Regions from separate parts of the Paenibacillus sp. cl130 genome, predicted to be linked through region 3. Evidence: riboswitches for the same ligand, from Rfam matches in the RefSeq annotation. Region 3 holds a riboswitch; each other region holds the start of a gene.

Region 1 (10,267 bases), 220 kb from region 3:
TATGGCTCTTTGAGCGTCATTCGGAAGGTGCTGTCATCTACAGCTTCAGTTTTGTCGAGAACGCCTACTATACCAAGCCAGCTGTGCGTTTTCTCATTTTTCATAATAGCGTCAAAGTTCTTTTTGACAATGGTCGCATTAAATAGCGTTCCATCCGAAAATTTCACACCTTTGCGCAGCTTAAACGTATATATTTTGCCGTCCTTGGAAATAGTCCAGGATTCAGCCAAAGCAGGCTCCAGCTTGCCTCCTTGCTTGTAGCTGACTAACGGCTCATAGACCATGGATTGTGCAAAAAGTTGGGAAGGATTGTATACGTGAGGATTCATCGTACCAATGTCACGCGGCCACGATAGCGTGATCGACTTTTCATTGGCAGCTCCGTCAGTAGAGGTGGATGCAGGGGTTTTTTCCTGCTTCGCGCAGCCCAAAACAACGGATAATAAGAGGAGCGCCACCAACATAAGGGTGGCAGTCTTGCGGTGTCGAACGGACATCAATGTATTTCCCCTTTTCTATATATGTGATAATGATTATCATAATCATATTTAGAATAGGTACCACGTTCTATTTTGTCAACAATATTCGACAAGCAATCCTCTTATTTATTTTAAATTTGTATAATATTAAATTTATGGCTTAATTCTCCAACGCTTGAAACAGAGTACGCGTGTACTCATGCTGTAACAAGTCTTCATCCCATTCCTTAAAGATTTCCACGATCTCCCCCTGAACCATGACGGCAACTCGATCACAAAACTGGCGAGTAGATTGGAGATCGTGAGTGATGAATAGGTAGGACAACTGACGTTCCATCTGCATTCTTTTGAGCATGTCCAGTACAGAAGACTGCGTTGTCGTATCCAGATTGGCGATCGATTCATCGAACAAGATAATATCCGGCTCCACCGCCAACGCTCGGGCAATACATACCCGCTGTTTTTGCCCGCCACTCAGCTGTGCTGGGTATTTTTCCAGACTGTCAGCCTCCATTCCTACTGATTCCAATAGAGACAGACAAATATCCAGCGCCTGTGCTTTTAGCTCAGGAAAATAGTTGTGGATCGGCTCCATTAAAATATCTCGAATGGTCATACGAGGATGCAATGAGGAGGACGAATCCTGTGCAACCAACTGGATTCGCTTGTACAGCTGAACGTCCTTCGTCTTTTCGAAATGTATAGGCTGATGATCCAGCCAAATCTCCCCTGAGGTCAACGACTCCAGCCCTAGAATACATTGTGCCAGCGTGCTTTTGCCACTTCCACTTTCTCCAACCAATCCAAGACACTCCCCCTGCCGTAACTCCAGACTCACCTTTTTCACGGCCTGCTCGCTATCTTGCGTGCTGAACCAGCCTTTTCTCCGTTTGCGGACAGGGTATGCTTTGGTCACATTCTTCAATTCCAGCATCACTGGTGCATCCTTCCTTCCGGGCTCATCTCCAACACTCGATCTGCTATGCGGCTCATACCTTGGCGATCATGTGAAATCAACAATATGGTGAGATCAAAGTCTTCTCTCAATTGTTGCAGCAATGCCAAAACCTTGTCGCGGTTGATAACATCCAACGCCGTAGTAGGCTCATCGGCAATAAAAAGGCTTGGACCTGAGCTTAACATTGCAGCCAGCAGCACCCTTTGACACATGCCTCCGCTTAGTTCAAAAGGATATGACGACAAAATATGCTCAGGATCTGTAAACCCAACCTTGCGGAGCAGAGAGCGCAAATAGGCCTCCCGCACTGGAGTAGCGCCTCCTCTGGCTATCTCCATGGCACGGATCAGCATCTGCCGCATCCGTGGCAGCACGCCCAGCGGGTGGACTTGCTGCGGTGCAGTGTGGGATGGGGCAGCACCAGCGTGCCCCGGCTCCATCTGGTCGTGCGGCATCCGACGCCGCCCGTGCAGTCTAAGCGTATCCATCAGCTGGGCGCGGACAGTCCGGATCGGATTCAACCCGCTCAGCGATTGTTGAATGAGCAGGGCAATATCCTCTCGGCGCAGCCTTTGCCAGCGCCGTTCCTGGAACGGGAGAGTGTCTTCCCCGTTATAGTAGATACGCCCTTCCGTAACACCGATACCTGGCTCCAGCATGCCTGCGATTGCGTGTGCGGTCAGACTCTTGCCGCACCCGCTCGGTCCGGTCAGGGCCACAATCTCCCCTGAATATATGGAAAAGCTCACATCCCGCAGCAGTGGTTTGCTCCCACTTCCGCTTGCTCCTACGCCTGTGCGGCAGATTTCCAAATGTTCCACGTGTAACAACGGTTTTCGCCCTGCCACTTGTTCTATCGTATCCTTGCCCCCAAGGGCTATTTGATCTCCCACTATTTGGTCGCCCCCTTTTCCGAAAAGCGGTCGCCCAAAAGCTGGCAGGCAAGTACGAATAGCATAATCGCCAAGCCTGGGAAAATCATGACATGCGGAGCCACCTGAAAATATGAGGTTGCATCATGCAGCATCACGCCCCACTCTGGCTTGGGCGGCTGTACACCCAGTCCAAGAAAGGACAGCCCAGCGATCATCAGCACCACGCGTCCGATATCCCATACCGCATAAACCAACAACTGCGGCAACGCTTGTGGCAATACATAACGTCTCAGTATACGCGCGTGTGAATTGCCGGATAAACGGGCATACCGAACGTAGTCCTCCTGACAGGCTTTTTGAACCAGACTACGGATATACCGGACATAACCCGCCCACCGTACCGCAATAATCGCAAGGGTCATGTTAACAAAACCCGGGCCCAAAATGCCCACAATTGCCACCGTTAAAATAATATCAGGAAAAGCCAATACGCCATCGATTCCCCGCATGATCAGCTGATCTACACGTCCACGCACATAACCAATGAGCAACCCTATAGGCAGACTGAAGCACAACGTAGCTACAGTAATTGCACATGCGATTAGCACGCTCGTCCGAATCCCGTAAATTAGCCGTGACAGCACATCCCGACCCAGATGATCCGTACCGAAAGGATATTTCCGACTGGGTGGTGCCAGACGGTTCAAAAGATCCACTTGAAGAGGATCATGAGGAGCGACCCATGGAGCCAATAACCCAAGCAGCACGATCAGACCAAAAAGTACGCCTCCTGCCAGCAAGCTCCCTTGAAAGGAAAGCCGTATCTTTTTCATTTTCAGCTTCCCCCTTAACGCAAACGTAGCCTCGGATCTATCGCCGTCTGGACCAAATCCACCAAACACTGAACACCTACAATTAAAAATACGGCAAAAATAACATACCCCTGAATCACCGGATAATCTCGCTGGGTAATCGCATCTATAAAATACTTACCTAACCCCGGCCATGAAAAAATGGTCTCGACGATGACATTACCTGCCAGCATAAATGATAGATTGGTACCTAGCAGTGTAATCATAGGCAGAACCGCATGCTTAAATATCTCAAAAAACAGGATATGCATACGCGAAAAGCCTCGAGCCTTCGCTGCTTTCACAAAATTCCGGTCACCCAGCTCCAGCATTTGAGCGCGCAGTACACGGGCTTGCACCGCTCCCAAACCTGCGCCAAGAGTCAGCGCTGGGAGCACTAGATGTGTCCAGTCCTCCCTTCCCATGGATGGGAGCCAGCCCAAGCGAACGGAGAATAGATAGATCAACAGAAAACCAAGCCAAAAAGAGGGAATCGACGATCCCAGCAGGGCAAACAGCCTGCCCAGACGATCCAGTGGGCCGCTGATTTTTAGCGAGGCAGCCAGTCCCAGCCCCAGCGTAAGCACCGTCATGACGGCAAAGCCCGCAGCAGCTAGCTCCACAGTAGCAGGCAGTCTGTTCCATAGTTCGGCTAGCACGGATTCCTTGGATACATACGAGGTGCCCCAATGCCCCGTGAACACATCTCGCAGCCAGTTCACATATTGAATATGAAGCGGCTCGTTTAAGCCCAGTTCCTGCCGTAGCGTCGTCAACGCCTCCTCAGAGGCAGGGACATTATGCGCGGTGAGCAAAATAGTAGCAGGGTCACCAGGAGCGAGCCGCATCAGTACAAAAGTCAGCGTGGATACAACGAATACAATGATGAGCAGCTGCGCCACACGTTCCAGTATAAAACGAATCATAGGATACGCAGCTCGTTATTCCGTAATATCAGATTGCGCTGTAATATAGTAATACTCGATCGGATGGGGTGTAAAACCCTCCACCCCTTTTTTCACACCAAACACATTATCAGGATGCACAATGAACGACTGTGGCAAATCCGCATTGATGATATCCAGCGCTTGTAGTGTCACAGCATTACGCTGCGCTGTATCCTTCGCCAGCTTCAAGCTGTTAAGAATACTCTCTAGCGGTTTGGAACTATACCGGCTTACATTGGCTTCGCTTTTCGAAGAATAAAACATGTCCATAAAATATTGCGGCTCTCCTGTATGAGCAGTAAGCATGCTGTACATTGCAAAATCCCAATCGTTTTTGGTCAACGCCTCGTCGATATTTTCCACCTTGCGAATCTTGACCTGGATTCCCTCTTTCAGCAATTGGCTTTGGATGACCTCAGCCATAACAGAGAGCTCTGGACGCTGAGGGAAAGTCAGCAGCGTAACCTCGAACGGCTTGCCTTGCTTAGTCCATGTCCCTTGAGCGTCCTTCTGCCAGCCATCCTTCGTCAACAGCTGCTCTGCCGTTCCATCCAGCGCTTTACGCTCAACTTTACCGAAGGGAAGAATGCTCGGGAACGGACTACTTGCTTCCGTACCGAAGCCCCTCATGACGGCGCTCACAATCGATGTGCGCGGAATCAGGCTGTCCACCACCTTACGGTTCGCCGCATCCTTGAATACTGGCGATTCCATATTGTACACGATCATATGGGTGCGCAAGGAGGGAGCCGACAGCACTTGTAGCTTGTCGTTCTTTTTCAGTACCTCTGCGTTATCAACCGGAATATCCGTCGCTACGTCCACCTCGCCGGATTGCAGCGCCATCAGACGCGAATTCCCGTCCGTAATGAACTTCATCGTCGCTTCAGCCAGTCGTGCCTTCTCGCCCCAATATCCGTCATAACGCTCTACGACCAACGATTGGTCCTTGTTGAACGCTTTGATTTTAAAGGCGCCTGTCATCGCTGGGTAACTCTGCTCATCTTTCATCGATGCCACATCCAGTACAATTGTCGATGGATCAGCTAGATTGGACACCAGCGCCGCGTTCGGCTGGTTTGTCGTGATTTTCAAAGCCAGCGGGCCGCTTACATCAATGGACTTCACATTCAGTAAATCCTTAGCCAGATGGCTTTTCTCGATAGAGCGCAGCAAAGACGCTTTTACACCTACTGCATCCATACTCTTTCCATCATGAAAAGTGACTTTATCCTGCAAGCTGAACGTCCAAACTGTAGGACTATCCTGCTTCCACTCCTTTGCCAGCCAAGCCACAGGCTCCAGCTTTTCATTCAAACGTACCAGTGTCTCACCTGCACCGGATCGCATCACATCCCAGCTATTATCTCCGTGCGGGTCAACGCCTGACGGTTTCCATGTATACGCCATTACCAGCTTTTTATCTGTCGCTGTTTGTTGTGCTGACGCGTTTTCACCCTTGCCGGAGCTATCCGACGTCTTATTGCTGGCACATCCCGAAAGAGCCATAACTGCCAGCAGCAGCATCACCCCTGTACATATCAACCATGAACGCCTGCTACGATTGCTAATCATTCAATGAATCCCCCTCTATCTTGTAAAATCATATAAACCTAACGCAAAACGCGAAAAAAGCATTCCGGACCACTTGATCAGCAGTCAGAAATGCTTTCATTATAAAATGTCAAAACTCACCTCGAAGCCAACTCCAAAAACATAGAAGGGATCAGATCGGTTTCAGACATTCCGTATGCAGCACGCCTAACCACCTCCCCAGCATCCCGTGGGTCTGACAGTGATGTCAAAACAGGCAGGTCTCCTGACTCCAGGCGCATCTTTCAGGCCTTCCCGGTTCTTCACAGTTCCAGTGGCTGTTCTGAAAGCTCCAGCAGTATCCTGCTGATGCCTGTATACAGTGGCGGGCCCGTGTCGGAATCAACCGAACTTCCCTTTTAAGTGAACACGCTCAACAACCATCTACATGGTCTCAGCAAAACCCCGTACATAGAGTCGTCCGGCTCACACCTGTTTTCTTCCTTTATTTCTTTCCATTACGATCTTATTTTGTTGTCACAGGCTTGTCAATAAATGCTGCACAATAATTTAAATTTGAACGATGTGGCGAGAATGAAGGTGATGTCTATTCATTGCGTGCACGAAATGACGGGCATTCCGTCTCCCTCATGATGTCCCGAAAACTGTACCAGACTACTTAATGAATCTAAAAGAACGAAAATTTAGCAGCGAGATTGCAGATCAATTTGTACAAGCTATTAAAAAAGATACATTATTCCAAAGGCCTGAAAAAGCAGTTGGTTATTCCTTCTCCAAAAAATTGAGGAAGAAAAAAATTTGAAAAGCGACAAAACCAAAGAGTTGATCGGAAATTTAGTGAGCAAACCTTGTGGAATTTCTATTATAAGGATAACAGCATTGGGGGCAGCTACCAAACAAAAGAACTATATTGTTGATTCTTCTCAGACAGCCTTTGAGACAAATTTAACTATTAGAGAATTTACCCGTAAAACATTCCTTAGTGATTTAGAGAATGAGTTTGAAAAGCCTCCGGTGATTAGCCGGGGGCTTAATTTGTTAACTGACCATTTCCTGACAAGCCATGTCAGCGTGCCGTTTAGGTGCCTAGCAGTCAAGTTATTTTTTAGCTAGTAAGTGAGCGAAGCGAGGGATCTTGCAGGTCGTTCACAGCGTCGTACTGTAAACCAGGACGAAGCGACGGCTTGCTTTTACGCTCGAAAAGTTGTGGAGCTAAAGAGTTTTGTACGAACAACCAAACGGGGAGGCACTTGCTATTAAACCGTCAGTTAATAAAAGGACCGTTGCGATCAATACGGCTCTCTTCTATCTCATTTTAAATTTTATCCATTAAATAAAATTATTTACAAACATAAAATTTACAGGTAATATTTACTTATTCCTTCTTATGGATAAAAAAACAATTGTATACACGACTCCAGAGAGGAGACTTAGTAGAAATGAGGTTGATAATGTTCTGAAAATAAAAGTAGATGCGGACACTGTGTAAAGTTGCAATGAGCCGTTAAGCGAAGAAGTTGTCGTCGTTGGTCCTTGAATAAAGGAATAATATATTCCTACCAAAAAACCGTAAGACAAATACTTAAACAGATTTTTTTCAAATTTACTCATTTCTTAGCCCCCAATAATATTTTTCGAAGAGGAGAATTTTAATACTATGAAACCATTCAAAGTCATGACTAAAACAGCAATAATTGCAGCATTGACAGCAATATTATTACCATATGGAGCCATTGCTTCTGCAAATGATGCGCCGAATCCATTGTCATCGACGATACAATCAGAAGCCGGAAAATGGGAACCGACAGATGAAATAAAGGCCAAGGAAGGACAAGTCTACAAATATATCGATCCTAGTAGTGTTAACGATGATGTTTATTACTATTATGTCAATTACGACAATTTAAATCAAGAAAAAGGTAATAATGATAGAATTAGTACCCAATCCATTGGGGTGACTCCTATTGTTAAAACCCATGAAAATCTAGGTTATTGGGTTGATACAAACAATGCAATTCGTGTAAGTACATATACTGGGCCTGCTGCTGCAAAAATTACAGTGAAAACTAATATTAAAGTGAAAGCGGAAGGAGCAATAACAGGTGGTGTTAAAGCTATAGAAGGCACATTGGGTTTTGGTATAGAAGCTGATATTGGCCTAGATGATGAATATTCAATCAATGTTCCTAAAGGAGAAAGATGGGTTATTAGTGCTTTTCCACGATATGAAAAACATAGATTAGGAATGTATTGGCCAGCTCCATTCATAGGTGATCCTTTCATAGGTTATGTGAGAGTAGACAAGCCTGTGGGAATTGCTTTCAGAGTAGAAAAGCACTAATCATATCAAATAAATTGAAATAAAAAGAGAGGCCGTTGCAACCAACACGGCTTCTTTTTTTATAGCGGAAAGTAGCGGGACTCTCGCGAGTCTACTCAGTTACTTTGGACTGGAGCTGTGGCGTCCGAACGATCTATTGCGTTCAAAGGACTTTATATCATACCTAGACAGGGTTACACGAAAGAATGTCGAATAGAGCGGGCAAGTAAAAAAATGATGAAACAGGATTGTAATTCGTCGTGACGGACAATTAAATACTTGGTACTACAGGCTTTTTATTGACAAGCACGGAGGGTGATGAAACTAACAAGACAGCGAAATTTGAGGATTGGAAGACCGGACATATGCACTCACAAAACTCTGGGTTTTGGAATTTAATTTCGTATGGAATCTTACTGTATCAGCATAGGGAGGCATTCACTTTATCTATCTGCTAACGCATACGGTTCGAATAATCTTCCGTGATTTTTGCTAGGATAAAAAAACCAACACGTTTCCAAAGAATATTTTCTATCGTCCACGACTTTCACGTCCAATAGTCATAATTCTGGCCCCCTGCTTTAGCTTGTCCCAATCCAGGAAATAAAGCAGCCCCCTTGTTGACGATCCGCGACTGTTGCGCATCTGCTTACGCTGGCTGCGAACCAATGTAAGCAGCTTCGTTAGGTTATAGCTGTCCAACTCCAAACTCAATCAATTTGGGTGTGCTGCGTCTGGCTCCGGCCAGCCTGACGCCTGCCGTAATAGATACCAGTTTGCACAGCCTATCTTCTCTGCTCATCTTCCCTGGATAACTCCATGCCAAAAAGCCGGAAAAGAGGCATATGTCCTCTCTCCGGCTATCTTTATTTATTCTTAATCATCAAACCTTCTGTGGAACCTCCTGAACCGTCACGCTTTTGACCGAGTCCCCTTGTTTTCTCGTCAAAACGATGTTCAAGACAATCGCTGTAATCGAGCCTGAAACGATACCATTTTGCAACAGCATTTTGGCAAAGCTCGGCAGCTGGTCGAACATTTGTGGCAGAACGGCAGAGCCTAGGCCCACGGCAATACTGCATGCTGCGATCAGCAGATTGCTTTCCTTCCGCAGATCCACTTCTGACAGAATAGACATGCCTGATGCAGCGACCGAGCCGAACATGACGATCATCGCCCCGCCCAGCACAGCGTTAGGAATCACTGTCGTTAAAGCAGCCAGCTTAGGCAGCAAACCGAGAACAACCATGATACCGCCCGCAGCAAAAATAACGTTCCGCGATTTGACGCGTGTGAGTGAGATCAGACCCACATTTTGCGAGAAAGCTGTATAAGGAAACGCGTTAAAAATACCCCCAAGCATGATCGCAAGTCCCTCGGAACGCAGACCATTGACGATCTGCTTCTGCTCCACCTTCTGATCAATTGCTTTGCCTACTGCCAAATAAACGCCTGTAGACTCAACCATACTGACAATATTGACGATAATCATCGTACAAACTGCCATAATGCTAAACTCAGGCTTACCAAAATAAAACGGCTGTGCAACACTCACCCATGAAGCCTCCGCCACGGGAGCAAAATGCACCATTCCCATTCCATAAGCAACCACTGTGCCCGCGAACAACCCAATAAGCACGGAAATCGAGCGCAAAAAGCCTTTTGCCAACCGATTCACAAGCAGAATAACCAGTAGTGTGACTAAGGCCAACAGTAAATTACGTGGCTGTCCAAAGTCCGAACTGCCCTGACCCCCTGCTACATTGTTCATCGCCACCGGAATAAGGGATAGACCGATAATCGTAACGACCGAACCTGTAACCACCGTCGGGAAAAAGCGTAGCAGCTTGCCATACAACGGTGCTGCTAACACCACAAATATACCAGACAAAATAATGGCACCATACGCTGTCGCTAAATTTGAGGTCGAAGCAATCGCGATGATGGGCCCTACTGCCGTAAACGTACAGCCTAAAATGACAGGCAGTCTACTACCGAAAAAGCGTGTGCCCATAATCTGTAATAACGTAGCAATCCCGCAAGTGAACAGATCGGCAGCCACCAAATAAGCCATCTGGGCTGGCGTCAGGTGCAATGCTCCCCCTACAATTAGAGGTACAGCAATTGCTCCAGCGTACATCGCCATGACATGCTGGAAGCCCAGCGCGAATAACTTTTGTTTACTTAACATCCCACATTCTCCTTAACGGGAGGAATCACCACGCCAGCTTCCTCTATAAAATGAACCTCGCCTGGTGCCATGGAAGCGATACGCGCAAGAGA
Region 2 (10,267 bases), on a different contig from region 3:
CCGGTAACGAATAGCCGTGTGCCACCTTTGACCGCTTCTGCTACGGCTTCTGCTCCGGCCAAAACCGCCTGTTCCGCTTCTGTACGCAGCATCGCTGGCCCTTTAGCTATATTCGAAGTACCCATGCGTACCTTACGGTCCACCAGATTCGCGTGAGCGACATCCGCATTCACGCCAACATCTACCACCTTGACATCTGCGCCCGCATGGCGTGCCAGCACATTAATTGCCGCGCCACCTGACAGCATGTTATACAGCATTTGCTGTGTAACCTCAGCCGGAAAGGCACTGACTCCCTCTTCACACACCCCGTGATCCGCAGCCATGACCATAACCGTTTTACGATCAAATTCAGGCTTGTCCACTCCTGTAATTCCTGCTAGCTTGATGGCCACACTTTCCAACTTTCCAAGACTTCCCGGTGGCTTTGTTAATTGGTCCAAATGGGCTGAAGCTGCCGAGGCCGCCACCCCATCCGGCTGGGCAATGCTATCGATCAGCTGACGCAGCTTGTTGTTCATAACTTCCACTCCCTGCTCTTTTTAAGTGTGTTTCATCGTTTATTTAATCTGCTGTATCCGAAGCACTCCTGCGCAGCAAGAGCTGCGGCACACCGCTATCGGGATGCGGAAGCATCACAGGCTCAACACCGTATACTCGTCGAATCCGATCCTCGGTTAATAACTTCGATGAAGCTCCCAATCCTTCAACCATTCCATCTTTGAGTACAAGCAAATCTTCGCAAAATTGGGCTGTCAAGTTAAGATCATGCAAGACCGCAATAATCGTCACACCCGTTTCTTGGCGCCAATCTGCCAACAGTTCCATAAATTCAAGCTGATAGCGCAAGTCCAGATAGGTCGTAGGCTCGTCCAGCAGCAATATTCGTGGCTCCTGCACCATTACTTTTGCCAAAGCTACACGCTGTCGCTGTCCCCCACTCAAGCGGTCCAATGCTCTGTCCGCCAGCGTGGTAAGACCCAATCGCTCTAGCACGCGATCCGTGATCGCCTCCACATCAACACCCTTTTCCCTGCCTAGCCAGTCCTGATGAGGAAAACGTCCCATTTCTACGACTTCCCTGACGGTGTATCCCACTGGAGGAAGCCCTTCCTGTTGGAGTACGGCTATGAGTCGGGAAAGCTCTTTTCTGCTGTAGCTACCGACCTTTTTGCCATAGATATGAACGTTTCCCGAAGTTGGCTGATCTACACCGGAAAGCAAATGCAGCAAGGTGGATTTTCCACTGCCGTTCGGACCAATAATCCCCCACCAAGTTCCTTCGTCGACGCTCCAGCTTATATTCTTTAACGCATGGAACTCTCCATAGGCACGTGTTAGACCCGCTACCTCTAACGCCCGATCACGTACCTTCTGTTGTTCACTTTGTTCTGTCACAGCATTTCCCCCCTGCGCAGCTTCTTGTTCCGGTACAGGAGATATGCGAAGAACGGTGCCCCAACAAAGGCCGTCATCACGCCCAGAGGAATTTCCGTGGGGGCTAACAACGTGCGAGCCGCCGTATCTGCCCAAGCCATAAAAATAGCTCCACCGAGCGCAGATAATGGAACAATCATCCGGTAATCAGGACCTGTCACCAGACGAATGATATGCGGTACAACGAGTCCCACAAAGCCAATCACTCCACATACCGAGACAGCGGCTGCTGTCAGTAGCGTGGAAATGATCAGAACAGATAGCTTCGTCGCATCTACATGAACTCCCATGTGAGCCGCCTGACGTTCACCCAAAGCCAAAATATTCAGCACACGTGCCCGGTTCCATAGAAATACCAGTCCTATGACCACATAAGGTAAAAGGATTCCTGTATATGACCAACCGCGCAGGCTAAGACTTCCCATCGTCCAGTACAATATTTCATTGACCGTCTCCTTCGACATGGCTGTCAGAAAGGAAACAACCGCCCCCAGAAAGGATTGCATCACCACACCCGACAAAATGAGACTTTGTGTCGGAATTTTTCCACCTTCCCGTGCCAACGTCAGCACCATCCACAGCGTCAGCATTCCGGTCGTAAATGCCACTAGCGGCAGCGTCCATATGCCAACAAATGAAAATTGAAGGCCCCAATAAATCAGTACTGCCGCTCCTACCGAAGCCCCCGAGGATACCCCCAGTGTATACGGATCAGCCAAAGGATTACGCAGCACACCCTGAAATCCGGCTCCCGCCAGCGCCAGCGCTGCCCCTACCAACATTCCCAGTAACACTCGTGGCAATCTGACCTTCAAAATAATCTGCTCTGAGGATGTATTCCAATCCGGTGTAAACGTATCGCCTAACCACGGAAGGTGGTTAACCAGAATGCCCGTGACCTGGCTGACCGGAAGCTTGGCCGAGCCGATGCCAAGACAGAGCAGCAGCGTCAGTAACAGCAGGACAAGACCTGTTCCTCCAAAGCCGATCAGTTTACGGTTCATTTGAAAATTTCAGGATACACGCCCTTGACCACTTCCTTGAGACCTTCCGTTACGCGTGGACCCGGACGACTGATCAAATTATCATCCACGGCAAACACCCGGTTGTGGCGAACAGCCGATATTTGATCCCATCCACTGCGAGCTTTAATGATTTCACCGAGCGTTTGACCAGTTTTGTCGTCCTTGACACTTTTGCTGTACAAAATCACGTCAGGGTTCGCAGCAATAATATTTTCCTCACTAATTTGGTACCACCCCTTCTGCGTGGCGCCTACATTTTCGCCGCCCGCCAACGTAATCAGCTCGTCCATAAACTCGCCTTTACCAACTGTCCAGCCTGGTGAAAACTCGACGTATACCCGCAGCTTCTGACCTTTACCGATATTTTTAATTCCTTCTTTCACTTCAGCTACATCTGCTCTCATCTTGTCAGTCACCGCTCTCGCTTCTTTCTGATGATCGGTGATTTTCCCATACAATTCGATGTTAGCCATGACATCTTCAACTGTCTTCGGTTCCGTTTTAAAAATCATAATTCCCATGTCGCGCAGCTTGGTCGTAGCCTGTTCACTAAGTGATATCCCTGCAAAAACGACTTCCGGGTTAGCAGCAATGATCGCCTCTTCGTTCGGTTTCATAATACCGCCCACTTTAGGCTTTTTCGTAGCTGCTTCCGGGTAATCAGAGTAGTCGGAGACGCCAACAATTTCCTTATCCAGCCCGATGGCGAACAGCGCCTCGGTTTCTGCCGGGGAGACGGAAACGATTTTATCCGGCGCTTTTTTGAATGTAAATTCCTGTCCTGTTGTATCCTTAACCGTGAGTGGGTAAACTGTTTTGCCCGGAGGCTCTTGTGCGGTTACGGTCTGTCCCGGCTGCTGTGAAGAATTCTGGTTCTCTTTATTTTCAGCATTTTTCCCATTAGCTCCACATGCACTCAGCACAACTGCCAAAATCAGAACCAATAGACCTGTTGTCCAAACCTTTATTTTTTTTCCTGCCATGATTTGCACCCCTTCATAAAAAATCGTTAAGAGCGTTACTTGAACATCATCAGATATCTTCTAAATCCAGCCTTCTTTTCCTATCAAAAAAACCCCGCATCCTCATATCAGGACACAGGGGCCACGTTAGCGCAGATCGTGCGCAGGCGGCAGCTTCTTTCCGCATGGACAGTCACTGCGAACACGTCATCCTTTCCTCGAAGGACTATGGTGACAGGCGGACGGGCAGGTATCCTGACTTATGGTAAAATGCATGTCCTGAAATTCTTTCATATGCTTAGTAGCACATAAAGCAGGACTAACGGGCATGTTTCCATTTACAGTGGCGGGACCGCGCCGGACTCACACCGACTTCCCTTTTAACAGCGCAGGCAAGGGAAACCATAGTTTCATCACGCTGCGCCGACCTCGTCTGCTGGATATTTGATAAGTGGTAGTCAAGCCGTTCTTTTACTTGATGATTATAGGTTAAAAAGAGGCGGCTTACAACCCAAACAGCCTCTTTATCCGCAGGTGTCTAACCTAATGAGGAAGCATTTCTGCTATGTAATTGTGCCGTCCTGCCAGCCTCAATTGAATCCTAAATGCTTCTCCCGGCCTCGGATTCAGACTCCAAAAATCATGACCCGGTATCAGCATGCAAGCCAACTGACGAATTACGCCACCATGCGTAACGACCAAAACAGAGAGCGGCGCAGCAGTCAAATCCATGGGTTGAACTTCCATAGCAACACGCCATTCATACAGAGAGTCAAGAAATTTCCGTAGACGATTCACAAAATCTGTCCAAGACTCTCCTCCAGGAGGGGTTATCCGTTGTGGCTCATCAATCCAAGCGCGATACAAAGACACATCCTTGAGCATGTCATACGTTTTTCCATCCCACTCGCCAAAATGAAGCTCTCGCAGACGTGGTTCCATCATAGGAGACATAGTAGATAGGGAATCTCCAGACGTCAATTCTGATTCCGGCACAATGATCTGCAAGGTCTGGCGACATCGCATTAAATCGCTGCAATAGATTCGAGCAAAGGACTGCCCTTGCAATTTTTCTTGCAAAGGCTTTAATTCCTGCTCTGCTCCCGGTAGCAAACCTAAGTCGGAGTGTCCTAGATATCGACGTTCCTTGTTCCATAAGGTTGTGCCGTGACGAACTAACACGAGTTCCATGTCCCAATGCAGATCTTCTTTAGCATCATACGGCACCTTATCCTCCTGTGAGTTCGGACTTTGTGCGTATTCTACTGTCCTTTTTGCTGCTATATCTTGTTTCAAGATCATGTCACTTCCTGCTCGATCATTATTCAGTGTGTCACTCCTCACCGCACCCATCCCAAGGCAAAACAACCTGCGGCTCCTAACAAACACAATCCTACAAACATACTGGACACGGCGAACATCAGCTGGATCGTATGCCGTATATCTTTCGACTCTAGCGGTCGTATCCAATCGCCCATGTATGCACGAAAGGAGCGCACGCCATGATACACATTATAGCCTCCAAGACGAATCCCCAGTGCACCGGCAACAGCCGATTCCGGGAAGCCACTGTTCGGGCTTGGGTGCAGACGAGCGTCTCGCTTGACTGTGCGCCAGCTTCTTGCAGCATCTCGCTTGTACATCCACGCCGCTACCACAAGCATTGCCGCTGTCAGGCGTGCCGGAATGTAGTTAGCGACATCATCCAGACGTGCTGAAGCCCAGCCTAAATGCAGATACTTTTCATTTTTGTAGCCAACCATGGAATCGAGCGTATTCACAGCACGATAAGCCAGCGCCAAGGGTGCTCCCCCGATCAGGGCATAAAAAAGCGGCGAAATAATCGCGTCCACGATATTTTCAGCGACCGTTTCAACCGTACCGCGTACAATCTCAGGCTCATCAAGCTGTTGCGTATCCCGCCCAACTATCATGCCCAGCTCCCGCCGTGCCGCAGCCAGGTCATCCGCCTGCAATGCTCGGTATACTGCCATTCCTGCGTCCTTTAGTCCTTTGGAAGCAATCGTGGTCGCAATCAGCACCATTTCTACGCCGACAGACAACCACGGATGGATCCAGGCAAGCAAGTGCAATAGCGCCCAGGCGAGCGTAAAGGAGCCTCCCGCCACAATGAGTGGAAGCAGTATACCCGCACGTTTCAACCCCCGGTCACTTCGGGCCTGGCGGCGAATCACTTTTTCCAATGCTGAAATGGCATGTCCCATACCGATGACTGGATGCGGCAACCACCTCGGGTCACCGATCAGCCTGTCCAAAAGATAGGCTGCCAGGATAATCAAGCTAACTGTCACGCCGCTGCTCCTCCTCCAGCACTTCACCCAATACAGACAGCAGCCTGTCGTTGGCTTCTGCATCCTTGACCGCAATCCGAAAATGGCTCGTCGTCAGCCCCGGATACATAGCACAGCTACGTATAAGAATTCCGCGTTGTCCAAGCGCCTGCTGAATCGCCGATGCGCTCCACGTACCCGGCGCCCTTGCCAGCACGTAATTGGCTTCGCCGGGAACAACACCGCAGCCCCATTCCGCCAAGGCGGTCAACAGGCGGTTGCGCTCCGTAGCAATCAGCTCCTGTGTTTGGTGCTCATATGCTTGCCCACTTCTCAAACACGCCTCCCCAGCCAGCAACGCCAATCCATTCACACTCCAGGTCACCTGTTTGGCCGTCATTCGCCGGATATAATCTGGATGAGCAATCGCATAGCCCAATCGCAAGCCAGGAATGGCATAAAATTTGGTCATTGACCGGATCAAAATCACATGAGGATAACGATCCAGCACAGGAAGTAGTGAGATTCGCCGTTCCAGCGGGATAAAATCAATGAATGCTTCATCCACCACCAGCACGGTACCCGTTTTGCCAGCCGCTTCTGCCAGTTCGCACAGCTCCTGCTTACCATATTGCACACCGTTTGGATTATTCGGCTGCCCAAGAAACAAAACATCTACCTGCTCCATGAGCTGAAGGATGTCCTCCACGTCCGCCTTCCATTGAAGCGAGGCCTTCCCGTACACCCGGTTGACCTCAGCTCCGAATTTGCCAGCCAGCTCCGCATATTCTGAAAAACACGGCTCCACTGTACCCACACGCTTAGGAGCCAGTCCCAATAGCAGGAGCGCCATACTTTCAGCCGCTCCGTTTCCGATACTTAACGACTCCGGTGGAACATGCAGTCGCCGTGCGAGCATATTTTTAAAATTCCGATGCCCAGGATCTGGATAGCGAATCACAGTGTCAAATGAGTGTTGCAGCGCCTCAAGCACCTCCGGTGGTGGACCAAGCGGATTAATATTTGCACTAAAATCTACAAAATTCGCAGCAGCTCCGCCGAATGTCGCTGCAGCTGTTTCCCTGTCCCCGCCATGACCGTAAACCTCTATCATTACCTCTCATCCTTTCCGGCCGTTTCCAATCATTTAGCTCCATTATGAGGCTGCTTTTTGCGTCCCGTCAATGCAAATGAGCTTTTGTGTACATGGCTCACTTGGGTTACAATAGAAGGAGGCACACATAAAATTACACAGTTTGTATATACGGAGGAATGGACATGCTGTTCATCGACAACCAGGGCATACACGATCCAGCCATTAATCTTGCCATTGAGGAGTACGCGCTCAAGCATCTTCCGCTGGACGACAGCTATCTGCTGTTTTACATTAATCAGCCTTCTATTATTATAGGCAAGCATCAAAATACTATTGAAGAAATCAATGCCGAGTTTGTCAGAGATAACAATATTCAAGTCGTTCGTCGCCTGTCCGGCGGCGGTGCTGTATATCATGACCTCGGTAATTTAAATTTCAGCTTTATTACCAAGGATAACGGGGAGTCCTTTCATAATTTCCTCAAATTTACGCAACCCGTGATTGATGCTCTTCGCCAAATGGGAGTAGAAGCTGAAATGACAGGCCGCAACGATCTACAGGTCGGAGAACGTAAAATTTCAGGAAACGCCCAATTTGCCACACGCGGACGGATGTTCAGCCACGGTACATTGATGTTTAACCTGAATCTGGACAATGTGGCTGCATCGTTGCATGCCAATCCCGAAAAATTCAAATCCAAAAGCACTAAATCCGTCCGCAGTCGCGTGGCTAACATCAGCGAACTGATGGACCGTGAGATGACCATAGAGCAATTTCGCGAGGAACTGCTGCGTTTCATATTCGGTGCAGAATTGGATCAGGTACCTCAATATAAGCTCACCGATACCGATTGGGCTAAAATCCATGAAATATCCAAAGAACGCTACCAATCGTGGGATTGGAACTACGGTCTATCCCCCGAGAGCAATATCAAGCACACACGTAAATTTCCGGTCGGCATTATTGATATCCGCATGGATCTTAAGGAAGGCTATATCCGTGATATTAAAATCTATGGGGATTTCTTCGGCGTGGGTGACGTTGCTGATATTGAAAATATCCTGCGTGGCAAGCGCTATGATGAAGGTGAGGTACGTCAAGCCTTATCCTCTCTCGATTTGAAGCACTATTTTGGTAATATTGAGCTGGACGATTTTGTTGGACTTGTATTTTTGGAAGACTAACCGTTACTTTTTCCCATCGTTTCAAGCCAATACTTCAGTGGTTATAAGGGGACAGGCTCTTATAGGGGCCGTCCCCTTTTCATTGCGATATTGTCATTTTGAATATTATAAGATACAATTTTAACATTGCCCCATGATAGAGATAAAGGAGAGAATACCGATATGTATAAATTAATTGCCATTGATATTGATGATACACTCATTAACGACCAGAAAGAAGTTACACCAGCGACACAACAGGCATTAGAAGCTGCTGTAGCGAAAGGTGTGGTGGTTACCCTCGCTACTGGACGAGCTTATGCCTCCGCACACAAAATTGCTCGACAAACTGGTTTGAACGTGCCAATCATTACGTACCAAGGAGCTTTGGTTAAAAACCTGCTGGACGAAAACGTGCTGTATGAGCGTTATGTTCCACTCGTGGCTGCACGTCGCCTGTATGAATTCTGCGTAGAACGCAATCTGCATCTGCAAACGTATATAGATGACAAATTGTACACACGTGAAGATAATCAGAAAATCAAAGATTACACAGAACTGAACAACACGGAATATTTTGTAGAGCCTGTATTCAGTAAAGTTATAGAGCAGCCGGCTCCTAAACTGCTGATCATCGACGAGCCGGAAGTGTTAGATGAATTAATTCCTGAACTTCGCGAACTGCTTGGCAATGAAGTTCACATTACAAAATCCAAGCCTCATTTTCTGGAAATTATGCATCATGAAGGCACCAAGGGCCATGCGCTTACCTTCCTTGCAAACCATTTTGGCTGTGAACTGTCGGAAACGATTGCTATCGGCGACTCTTGGAACGACCATGAAATGCTTGAATGTGCTGGTCTCGGCATAGCGATGGAGAATGCCATTCCTGATTTGAAAAAGCTGGCTGATTACATCACTCGTAGCAATAACGAAGACGGTGTTAAGCACGCCATCGACAAATTCGTACTCAATGTTGAATAAGCAAAAAGTGCCTGCTCCCATAATACTTAAATAAAGTAATACAACAACAAAGCCTCCAAACGTCGCATGATCAGTAACATACGACAGTTTGGAGGCCTTTTCTGTCAGATCATATAATAACCTGACCGCTATAAAATATCAGGCAGCAGAACGTACCTTGCGCCTGTTCACCAGACGGATAATTCCATTGTTCATAAGGATTAGTCCGGTCACAATGAGCAGCACCCCAGCCAGCATCCACCAGCTTACATGCTCTCCATACAACAACGCTCCCAAGCCCACCGCAATCGGCGGTGATATATACAGCCACGTCGTCGGAAACAGGGGATTTGTACGCTCCATGAGCCAGTAGAACAGTGTATGTGCAATCATTGAACCAAACAGGATCAGATAAAGTAAAGACCCCATGGCAGGAAGGTACTGCCACCCCTCAGAACTCCACGGTTCCGTGATCGCAGACAGTAACAGCAGCATCCATCCCCCATGGATCATTTGCGCCGCATTCAGGGCAATCGGGTTCGTTTCACGAAATACATCCATCACTCGCTTGGAATAAAGAGCTCCCCCGGAATAACACAGCTCCCCCAGCAAAATGACAAGGCATCCCGCCAGCCACAGACCACTGATCTGAACCGCCAATCCGGGCAGCACAACCAGTACCACACCAAGAAAGCTGATCATGCAGCCAACGACCGTAATCCGTGACGTTTTTTGCCGTAGCAGTACAGATTGCAAAATGACGATCATCATCGGCCCGGTAGCTGACAAAATAGCTCCGATCCCCGAGCTGACATATTGCTCTGCCCAATACAAGGCTGAAAATGTACCGAAGGTCGTTCCTGCTCCAATCAGCAACATTTCCTTACGCCATAATAACGACCATCGTACTTTTCCGGTCAGCTTCATAGCAATGAACAATATCGCCCCTGCCGCGAAAAAACGTACACCTGCCGATAGGAATGGTGGAAGTCCGGCTTCCACTCCCACTTTTATGGCCAAAAACGTTGTGCCAAAAATAAGACACATTACTGTAAACGCGATACCTATCATGATACGTCCCTCTCCCTTCAGTGCTTTTAAGCATACAGGGGGACGAACAGAACAGATGTATAACTACAGAACAGTTGTATATGTTTTTGAAGTGCTATATAGTACAATACACAGAAAGGAGCGTGGATAGCATGGGGAAGAACAACAGCGAACTACTCTTTCCAGCCGATCATGCCTTAAAGCTGTATGAGCAGGTTATCCATTATGTAACTGTGCGGATTGATCGCGGGGATTGGCAAACAGACATGAAGCTGCCGTC
Region 3 (10,267 bases):
CTGATTTCTGTAACTCCTTCTTTTCTTGGGCTGGACAGGACGGGATTCACTCAAATGACTGGAAGGATTATCGCTCTTCAGATTTTCAATACAACTTTTACATATCAGATGATCCCTAAAATAGCTCAAATGATCTACGGCACCACAAAAATAGCAAGAAACCCCCGTATACTTGCGAATCATCAGTCCCTCTGGGGTAATAAAAAAATCGAGGGCATCTCCAATATTAATATTCATAGAATTGCGCAGCTCCTTGGGCAGCACAATGCGGCCCAAATGGTCTAATGGCCGTGTCATTCCTGTGTTCTTCATCATTTTTCCCCTTTCCTGAAATGCGCTTATAGTTGTAGGAATTGTATGTATATATGCTGGAAGTAAAAAGCGCTTATATTACAGTTTGTTTTGGTATAGCTATGCTGAAAAAAAGCTCCGGCATGACGAACAATTACGTCTGCCGGAGCATTGTACAGCCAATGAATCTAAGATGTCATGTCGAATTACTGTGGGTTGGTTGTCCAAATACCGGCTACTTTTAATTGAACCCGTGGAGGCAGTTTCAATGCGGCTAATGTCAGATCGGCCAAATCCTGCGGTTGAAGCATGCGATCCTCATCACCAATAGGCAATCCTGCGTTTGCCGCCAGTTCTGTATTGACAGTACTTGGAGTCAGCGCGATGACGCGAATGTTAGATTTGCGAACTTCCTGCATCAGTGCTTCCGTGAAGCCCATCAAAGCAAATTTGGATGCGCAATATGCCGAGCCTGTTGCAAAACCTCGTTCTCCTGCCGTCGAGGAGATATTAATAATGTTTCCGCTTTTTTGTGCCAGCATGCTTGGAAGAGCAGCATGTGTGACATAGTAGGTTCCCATCAGGTTTACGCGAATAATACGTTCCCACTCTTCGGGGTCCATATCTGCGACTGTGCCAAAGGTAGCAATGCCTGCATTGTTGATCAAAATATCGACAGCGCCCAGCTCATGTTCCAGTGAAGCTACAGCGGCAGCGGCCTGTGTGCGATCCGATATATCTGCAACAGCACTCACCACTTTCACACCGTATGTACTCCCCAGCGAATCCTGCAGCTTTTGCAGGTCAGTCAATGTTCGTGAGATTAATCCCAGGTTAACGCCTTCCTTAGCTAAAGTTTCGGCAATTGCTTTACCGATTCCTTTGCTGGCTCCTGTAATAATGGCTGTTTTATTCTTAAGTTCCATCCAGTCTCCTCCTTTTCACTCCATAACGTGGTTGTGCATGTGAGCACATGGTTACATTATACAAGGTTAAACTCATTGAACCAAACTTCGCCTCTGATGAGGTATTCATCTAGAGGTCTCCTATTTGGAAATATTAATATCCCCTGAGGTGGTTTCTACCTTTATCACGTTCACACTACCGGGAACAGATTCGGGAGTATCTATACTCCCAGAGTCAGAGTGGACATTATAAACACCTTTAAAATCGGGAGCTTGTTTAATCTTCACGTCACCAGAATCAGCATTCACTTCCAAGTTGGCTACGGCACGTTGTGTAATATTTGTCTCCCCTGAGGTTAGGGAAATAAGGCCATTACCGCTATAATCGCGGATGGTAACATCGCCTGAAGTAAGCTTCAACTCCATATCTGCTGCAAGCTGACTGGCTGTAAAATTGCCGGATGTTAAATTTGCGATCAGGTGGGTACTTTGGAGGTTTGTAATCTCGGCAGTGCCTGAAGTAGCGGTGATGGAAGTATTCTGCACGGAGGCATCTTGAAGTTTTACATTCCCTGAATGTGCATCTACCTGTAGGTCAGTTAGTGTTTCGCCGGAGGGCATCTCTACGGTAATCGTTTGATCCACATCAGGGGTGATCGAAAGGAATGACAAGGAAGCGGCCGGCTCCGATTGAATCGTAAGCTTACCGTTCTCAATTCGGGCATTATGAATTTGGTCGGCTACCTTTGTCTGAACTTCTCCACTAATGCGTATCGTACCTTGGTCGCCAGAGCCAGGAGTAAACAAAATAGAGACATCATCAGAACTGTCCACTTTCAGCTTCTGTAGCTGACCACGTGTGAACGTCCATTTTTTGTTAATCGCAGTTGTTTCCTTCATGACTTGTTGACTCCATGGGGCACCGTAGGCCACCATTCCGGCTGCGCCGATGACAATGCACAGACCTGCTGCAATAAACCACTTTTTATTCATGTTGTTAGTAAGCTCCCCTCAGGGTAGTCTGATTCCATTTCCAGTATCGTACTGTGCCCTTGACCATAAGGAGTAGGAGATAACGTACTCCAGGCAGCAGCAATAGACCTATACCCGTCAACGTGATAGAGAAAAAGAATTTGGCCGGGTAAAAGGTGCTGTTTAGTGCATAATCAGTAACGGCGAGAAGGGGGGCTGCAATGAAGCTGACCGATAGCACGGTCAATGAAGCCCATACTGCCCATAGGGTAGCCATAATCGGGATGGAGATTAGCAAATTGAGAAACAGCAGCCCTAAGAAAGTAAAAAGATTGCGTGCGAAGCTTCCCTGACGAAGCGGAGGAGAAGCGTTCCAGGCTGCATTGGGATCATCCAACGCTTCTCGGGCAATATCCTCCGGGTTACCCAGTTCATTGGCAATCTCACTTTCGCTTTTGCCATTAACCAACCCGTAGTCAAAATGCTGGCTCAAATCACTAAGCAGCTCATTGCGTACCTCTGCAGGGAGAGGAGAAAGAAGCTGCTCTACCTCTGTAAGAAACTGTTTTCTATTCATCGGAATTCCCTTCCTCCAGTAGGCTTGCGACATGATGGACAAAATCATTCCATTCCCGCGTAAGTATTCTTGTATAATTGCTTCCAGTATCAGTCAGCCGATAATATTTGCGGGGAGGTCCCTCGGTCGATTCCTGTAAATACGTTGTGCAGTATCCTTCTGATACCAGACGGCGAAGTAGTGGATATAGGGCTCCCTCAGCTACTTCAATATGACGGGAGACGGCTTGAGCCAACTCGTAGCCATAACGGTCTCTGCGTCCAATTAGAACTAGAACGCACAGTTCCAGTACCCCTTTTTTGAATTGGATGTTCACATTCACGAGCGGTGCTCCCTTCCTGGATGTTATCAATAATTCATAGGTGTCGTTCGGAATAAGGGGAAGAAACGTGTGTTTGTGCATAATTTGTCACGGGTACTAATTATAGAACAGTAGTCAGGTACAATTTAACATCATGTACTGATTAATGCAAGGTACTAAATTTTTAATAATAAAATATTTGTGCCGAAATGGGCAGATTTTCTTTCTTGAAGGCTTTATTGAATAGCGAATGTTGTAGAAAAAAGTATTTTTATTTGGAAATTACTCGAAATATGGCTGGAAGCACAAATAGGATGCTACTTTAATTTCATTCATTAAAATGATAGATTGTAAAGTATTCAATAGGGTTAAATATTACTTTTTATGAAGAGGTGGGTAAAGGGTGGATTGGAAAAATTGGTATATGGAACTGGAACAGGATGATGAGTCTTGGGATGTATCTGAGGAGATTGTTCTGCGTGGTGTAGTACATCTTAATTTTTGCGGGCAGCCCTCGGAAGTAGAAGTCGAATTTATCGTGGGGGCTGACTCCGAAGAACAGGCACAGACTATAGAAGAACCTACACAGTTGCAAAAAAACACATGGGAGCAGTATATGGAATATTCGTCAGCTATTCATCCTCAAGTGTTGGAGTCCATACACCATCATTATGCTGGCATAGTGGAAAAGTACCGGAATGCTTACAGTATATGGGGAGAGGACCCAGATGAATATGCGCCTTATGTGGAGCGGCCGGAACAATTGCTGGATCGAATACAGCTTGTGTCTATACTGATTTCCGACTCATCGGCAAAGGATGAACTGTATTTGAATTTTAGTTGCTCCTGGGATCAAGAACATGGCTTAGGCGTACATATGAAGCAGATGAAAATGGAGCATATTCAAGGCGTTTATACATTATATGACCTAGAATAAATCCCCCTTCCCGGCTTTTACCAAAAAGGGCCGGAAAGGGGAATAGGATATGGTGAAATGATGGTGCGATTCGATACGATAAAAAGATTAGTTGGATACAGCCAATGCAGCCCGGGCTGCTTGAGCCGCTTGTACCATTAGTCGCAAGGCGGCGATAGATTCCTCCTTGGTGCGGGTTTTCAGACCACAGTCCGGATTAACCCAGAACAAATCTGATGGCAGTACGCGCAGAGCACGCTGGATCATGCTTAGCATTTCAGATACATCGGGGATGCGCGGACTGTGGATATCGTACACGCCCAGACCGATGCCCTTGTCGTATACCTGATCTTCAAAGCTGACAATCAGTTCTCCGTGACTTCGCGAAGTTTCAATAGATATGACGTCGGCATCCATATCGGAGATGGACTGAATCATATGCTGAAATTCGGAATAGCACATGTGCGTATGGATTTGGGTCGCAGGTTCAACGGTGGCCGTGGTCACAAGGAAGGCTTGAACCGCCCAGTCCAGATAGGCTTGCTGTTGTTCTTTTTTCAGTGGAAGCCCTTCACGAATTGCAGGCTCATCGACCTGAATCATGCCGATGCCCGCTTGTTCCAGTGCCTCTACCTCTGCCCGTAATGCCAGAGCCAACTGTAAAGCAACTTGACTACGAGGAATATCGTTACGTTCAAAAGACCAGTTCAAAATGGTCACAGGGCCTGTAAGCATTCCCTTAACAGGCTTGGAAGTTAACGATTGGGCGAATGCCGTTTCTTCCACGGTCATGGGCTGATCGAAGGAAACGTCTCCGTATATAATCGGCGGTTTAACACAGCGGGAGCCGTAGGACTGCACCCATCCGTTTTGCGTAAAAGCAAAGCCGTTCAGCTTTTCGCCAAAAAATTCAACCATATCGGTCCGCTCAAATTCTCCATGAACAAGCACGTCAATGCCAATGTCCTCTTGAATATCAATCCATTCCTTAATTTGCTGTTGGATGAACGCCCGGTATTGCTCGGCTGACCATTCTCCTTTGCGATAGTGCAGGCGGGCCTTGCGGATCTCGGCGGTTTGCGGGAAGCTACCAATGGTCGTCGTAGGCAGTGGAGGCAACTTCAGCTTATTTTGCTGAATCTCACGACGCTCGGCGAAAGGAACGCTGCGTGACAGAGGCTCTTTTGCCAACAGGTCGGCCAGATCGGCAGCTGTCTGTACGCGTGCCGCTGAACTGTTGAAACGGGCTACCGCATCCGCACTTTGCTCAAGCTTGGCGAGTGCGGAAGGATCGTGTTTGCCAAGTGCAGCCGTCAGGACGGCGATTTCCTCCAGCTTTTCATCGGCAAAGGCCAGCGCTTGCACCAGCTCCTTGTCCAGCTTGTGCTCTGCCTCCAGACTGACTGGCACATGCAGCAGACTGCATGATGGCTGTACGATAAGCTGTGCGGCAGTGGTTTGTTCTGCTAACTGACCCAGCAGGGCAGCCACAGCGTTCAGGTCGCTTCGCCATATATTGCGCCCGTCAATAACCCCAGCGCCCAGCGTTTTTCCTTTAGGGAAGCCATGCTGCAATATATGCTGAAGATTTTCGCCATCATCATACACAAAATCAAGACCCAATCCCTGTACCGGAAGTGCGGACAGACGCTCATAATGGTCCAGGCTGCCAAAGTAGGTTTGCAGCATTATATTCAAGGAGGGCGCAGCTTGAGTCAAAGCTTCATAGACTTCCTGAATAATGTCCAAATCCTCTGCCGGGAATGAGGTGGTTAGGACAGGTTCATCGATTTGGACCCACTGAACGCCTTCTGCCGCTAGTTCAGACAGGATACGGGTGTACAGTGGCAGGAAGCTTCGTACGATGGTGGCCAAATCCTTACGATCATAGCCTTTGGATAAGGTAACGAATGAATAGGGGCCGATGAGGACCGGTTTCCCATCAATGCCTAGTTCTTGTTTTGCTTCACGATAAGCCTGTAAGGGTTTATTTTCAGTGAACACCGGGACTGCGTTTGCCAATTCAGGAACGATGTAGTGATAATTGGTATTCATCCATTTGGTCATTTCACTGGCGGTTGCTCCCTTCTGTCCACGAGCGATCCCAAAATACACGGACAGAGGAACCGGACCTGCGGGACGATGGTTGAACCGTTCGGGTACCAGACCGAACATTACAGATGTATCCAGCATGTGATCGTAATAGGAGAAGTCTCCGACAGGAATGCGATCAATCCCCTTGTCACGCTGCTTGCTCAGATGCTCCAACCGTAATCTTTTCATCTCCGTCTGCAGTTCGCTTTCGTTAATGCTGCCGTCCCAGAAGCGTTCCAGTGCTTTCTTCCATTCCCGGTTTTCGCCGATACGCGGATATCCCAGATTACTGCTAATCAAGCCGGACAATTCAGGCCATTCAATAATGGACATGTACTTTTCCTCCTAGTGGGTAGCTGTTTTATTTTTACGTACCAAAAAAGGCATTCTTCCCCCAGAGTTAAAAATAAGTAGGGGAAAGAATGCCTCCGTGATTAAAAAATCAAAAATACGGCGACTGCTCTTAACACCTCCCTATCTTCCGTAGGTACTTGCGATGTTGTTAAAATAGGCAGGTCTCCTGACTTACGGATCATGACTCTCAGCATTCCTTCCCGGTCTGTGGACCAGTGGATATATGAACAGCTGAAAGTTCCCCGTTTACAGTGGCGGGACCGTGCCGGATTTGCACCGGCTTCCCTTTTAAGCCTGATCTGAATAGAACAGACACCTATCTCCAAGCTATACGGTTAAGGTATGACGAATAATTATGCACTCGTATACTTGTTCACCATCATAAGTGAAACTTACAGGATGCGCAATAGAAACTCCAATGGAAACAGTTAGCTATATGAAAAAAAGACAAGCCTTACCCATGATGGGGACTTGTCTTAGATATATAGCATCTTGCCGGGTAAACTTCGCGTTAAGCCAATGAAACGGTATAGCCTGCCTGAATACTGGCTTTTACATCTACCAGACGCTGGTTGCGACTGCCCCGGAAGGGAAGGGTCAGGTCCTTTTGCTGTTCTACAAAACGACCATCCACAATCACATCGCACAAAAGCGCTAGCTCCTGTCGCTCCTGATCTGTGAGTAAATCTTCATAGACAAAGCCAGTATAAGCCCACACGGTTCGGTCGGGACAGGCCTCGCGGAAGTCACGCACAAATTGCGAGCATTCTGCTGCTGAGAAAAACGGATCTCCCCCGCAGAGAGTCAGTCCGTCCAACAACGGATTATCCATGATGTCACGAATGACTTCCTGTTGTCGTTGGGGTGTAAATGGCTCACCTGCACGGAAGCTCCACGACGCTGGATTAAAGCATCCGGGACAGGCATGACGGCAACCGCTAATAAACACGACAGTGCGCAGGCCGTATCCTTCGTTCAGAGATTCCGGAATGTAGCCACACAAATTCACTTATGTTTCACCCGGTCTCGAACTTCTGCCTGTTTTGCAGCATTAAAGCGAACGGTATAATCTCCTGTCAGATATCCGGTTACCCGACGTAAGCGCTGAAAGTGTGTATGCTCCTCATCTGTGCCGCATTGGGGGCAGCTTGTCCCGATAATCCCTTCATAACCACATTCCGTACAACGATCCACCGGGTGGTTGATAGAGAAATAGCCGATGTTCTGATGCAGCGCGTACTGAACAATTTTAAGAAACGCATCCGGGTTATTCCGCGCGTTACCATCCAGCTCGATGTATGAAATCGCACCAGCGTTGCAGAGGTTATGGAACGGAGCTTCCAAGCTGATTTTACGAGCAGCCGGGAGCGTATAATACACGGGAATATGAAAAGAATTCGTGTAATATTCTCGATCATTTACCTCAGGGATAATCCCGAAATCACGTTGATCCAGCAATGTGAACTTGCCCGACAGACCTTCGGCAGGCGTAGCGAACAATGTAATATTTAAATTGTGATATTCACTCATTCGATCGCAATACACGCGCATGGAAGTGATGATTCGCTGTGCCTCGCGGTATACGAAATCATCCTCCCCGTGGTGTTTCCCGTATAGTGCCTTCATGCACTCAGCCAGCCCGATGAACCCGATCGAAAGCGTACCGTGCTTTAGTACGCTTCCCACCTTATCATCTGGCGCCAGTTCTTCTCCACCTTCCCATACCCCTTCGCGCATCATAAAGTCCGAAGCTTTGGCCGGCTGGCTGGTCTGGATTTGATAGCGATGGATTAGGCCATCCACCGCAATGCGCATAACTTCTTCCAGTCTCGCATCAAAGCGATCACGGTCAGGTGTCAGGCGTTTGCCTGTGCAAATACCATACTCAATCCCAAGCCGCACCAGATTAATGGTATTGAAGGAGAGATTTCCCTTGCCACTCTGCCGGTTTCTACCGAAACGGTCAGAAATGGTGCGGGTACGGCAACCCATTGTCGCTATAATGGTATCCGGGTCATCAGCACGGTAAAAAGGCAAGTTGAAGGTGGCATCCACATTCACAAAATTGGGATACATCCGTCTGCTAGAGCATTCTACCGCCCGTAAGAACAAATCATAATTGATGTCGCCTTCTGCCTGGTTGATTCCCTCTTTGCATTGGAAAATATGCTGCGGAAAAATAGGAGTTTCCCCGCTGCCCAAGCCGCGAATAGTGGCCTCCAGCAGCGATTGAGTAACAAGCCGTCCTTCAGCAGACGTGCACATTCCGTAATTCAGTGAAGTGAATGGAATCTGTCCACCTGCCCGACTGCTCATGGTGTTCAGGTTATGAATGAGCGATTCAGCAGCCTGCCGGGTTTCCGTTTCCGTTTCTTCGCGTGCGAATGCGTATGAACGAGGGCAGACTTCTTGCAAATGGGGATTGGCCATATGTAGTTCGTCGTCAGACAGATGGGATTCTATCTCTTCCTCGAACAACCGAAGTCCTTTGCGCAGATGTTTGCGGAAGGACCGGGCAACGTATGGGGCAAGGTCCCAATCTATTTTGTTGGCGGAGACACCTCCGAATTGGCTGTTTTGCTGAGATTGGAAAATAATGGCGACCAGTGCCATAGCGGACATAATCGTTTGCGGTGTGCGCACAGAGCCGTTGCCTGTATTGAAGCCGTCTCGCAGTAAACGACCAAAAGGGATAAAGATACAATTCGTAGTTCCGAGCGCATATTGGTCCAAATCGTGAACATATACATATCCGTGGTCAATCGCGTTCGTCAGTTCAGGCGGAAGTACCCGCAGGCGCGCATACCATTTGGCATACTCGGACCCAAGCTTGCTCATTTTGCCGCTGAACGATTCTCCATTCAAATTTGCATTCTCCCGCAGCATGTCCAGATCTTGTGCCCCAATGACCCGCTCGCCGATGTCGTATAATTGATGTTCCTCCAGCACCTTCATCGTAAAACCCTCCATATAGTAAAATATATATATTTTTCACAAAAACAACATATTGATGATATCTTGTGTTAACCAATTGTTTCGATCTATATATTGTATATACGTATACATTGAGAGTATGTGACTATTGTCACATTGGTAGGAGCGGGCAGCATAAAAAAGCCAGATACAGAGTAAGGGACACATCCGCGGATATGCACCTTACTCTATATCTGGCCATCGTAGTTGCGATGAAAATGATAGGCTTGCGAGTACATAGTATATGATCTTGGGATATTGTTTTGGGAAGGTTTAGAGTAGCTTTTTCAACTGGGACACCCGGCCTTGGGAAATATCTAGCATTTCGGCATATACTTTTTGTGGCAGGTTCGGGTGTTCCTGAATCAGCTTGCGTAGCTTTTTTACCATTTCACCTTGCTGCACTCTAGATTGCTTGGGTTGCCAGGTTGTATTGGTTCGGGTCGGCTTAGAATCTTCTTGAGCCTGGATAGCATCGGTGCTTGTGGCATGCACATTTTCATCGGTCTTTAATACCTGGATGCACTCTGCGCAAATAAAGCTGTCGCGAAAATAAGTTAAATGATCCACTGCGCCGCAAAATTTGCAGGAGACACCGGTGTATTTTCTTAGTACAAACCCTTCTTCATCTACGAAAAATTCAAGTGAATCACCGATATTGATATCCATTGTAGTGCGCATTTCCTTAGGGAGTACAATCCGCCCCAATTGATCCAGAGGCCTTGTCATTCCGGTATTTTTCATTAGCGCTTCCTCCTTCAGTGATATATCCTGATTATACCGAAAAATATTATTTTTAGCTTTGTATATTGAAGGTAAAATACAACTTTTTTTGTCTTTATGCTGCGGTCTCTCTTTCAAATAGTATAGGATGTTTTCGGTAT

The links. Region 3 has a riboswitch for cobalamin ahead of metE (5-methyltetrahydropteroyltriglutamate--homocysteine S-methyltransferase). Riboswitches for the same ligand answer to the same signal wherever they lie in the genome.
Region 1: linked by a shared signal. The riboswitch ahead of BM358_RS13310 (ABC transporter substrate-binding protein) and the one ahead of metE (5-methyltetrahydropteroyltriglutamate--homocysteine S-methyltransferase) in region 3 are both predicted to bind cobalamin.
Region 2: linked by a shared signal. The riboswitch ahead of BM358_RS04410 (ABC transporter substrate-binding protein) and the one ahead of metE (5-methyltetrahydropteroyltriglutamate--homocysteine S-methyltransferase) in region 3 are both predicted to bind cobalamin.

Annotation. Positions count from the first base shown of each region.
Region 1 is NZ_FOYG01000004.1:196,823-207,089, reverse strand. Features, by position in the region: gene nikA (nickel ABC transporter substrate-binding protein) at 1-497, opposite strand, end outside; gene BM358_RS13330 (ABC transporter ATP-binding protein) at 640-1,416, opposite strand; gene BM358_RS13325 (ATP-binding cassette domain-containing protein) at 1,413-2,330, opposite strand; gene nikC (nickel transporter permease) at 2,330-3,145, opposite strand; gene nikB (nickel ABC transporter permease) at 3,160-4,089, opposite strand; gene BM358_RS13310 (ABC transporter substrate-binding protein) at 4,105-5,685, opposite strand; cobalamin riboswitch at 5,902-6,106, opposite strand; gene BM358_RS13305 (hypothetical protein) at 6,463-6,777, shown strand; gene BM358_RS13300 (hypothetical protein) at 7,322-8,005, shown strand; gene BM358_RS26480 (hypothetical protein) at 8,516-8,686, opposite strand; gene BM358_RS13295 (nucleobase:cation symporter-2 family protein) at 8,868-10,175, opposite strand; gene BM358_RS13290 (xanthine phosphoribosyltransferase) at 10,169-10,267, opposite strand, start outside.
Region 2 is NZ_FOYG01000001.1:931,475-941,741, forward strand. Features, by position in the region: gene cobT (nicotinate-nucleotide--dimethylbenzimidazole phosphoribosyltransferase) at 1-521, opposite strand, end outside; gene BM358_RS04400 (ABC transporter ATP-binding protein) at 565-1,398, opposite strand; gene BM358_RS04405 (FecCD family ABC transporter permease) at 1,395-2,441, opposite strand; gene BM358_RS04410 (ABC transporter substrate-binding protein) at 2,438-3,445, opposite strand; cobalamin riboswitch at 3,652-3,846, opposite strand; gene BM358_RS04415 (histidine phosphatase family protein) at 3,968-4,726, opposite strand; gene cbiB (adenosylcobinamide-phosphate synthase CbiB) at 4,765-5,736, opposite strand; gene cobD (threonine-phosphate decarboxylase CobD) at 5,726-6,829, opposite strand; gene BM358_RS04430 (lipoate--protein ligase) at 6,994-7,995, shown strand; gene BM358_RS04435 (Cof-type HAD-IIB family hydrolase) at 8,158-8,958, shown strand; gene BM358_RS04440 (DMT family transporter) at 9,097-10,008, opposite strand; gene BM358_RS04445 (aminotransferase-like domain-containing protein) at 10,140-10,267, shown strand, end outside.
Region 3 is NZ_FOYG01000004.1:414,414-424,680, forward strand. Features, by position in the region: gene BM358_RS14220 (AbrB/MazE/SpoVT family DNA-binding domain-containing protein) at 1-312, opposite strand, end outside; gene BM358_RS14225 (3-ketoacyl-ACP reductase) at 498-1,217, opposite strand; gene BM358_RS14230 (DUF4097 family beta strand repeat-containing protein) at 1,338-2,189, opposite strand; gene BM358_RS14235 (DUF1700 domain-containing protein) at 2,194-2,745, opposite strand; gene BM358_RS14240 (PadR family transcriptional regulator) at 2,738-3,067, opposite strand; gene BM358_RS14245 (DUF6985 domain-containing protein) at 3,450-3,983, shown strand; gene metE (5-methyltetrahydropteroyltriglutamate--homocysteine S-methyltransferase) at 4,071-6,389, opposite strand; cobalamin riboswitch at 6,549-6,745, opposite strand; gene nrdG (anaerobic ribonucleoside-triphosphate reductase activating protein) at 6,922-7,419, opposite strand; gene BM358_RS14260 (anaerobic ribonucleoside triphosphate reductase) at 7,416-9,365, opposite strand; gene BM358_RS14265 (AbrB/MazE/SpoVT family DNA-binding domain-containing protein) at 9,657-10,127, opposite strand.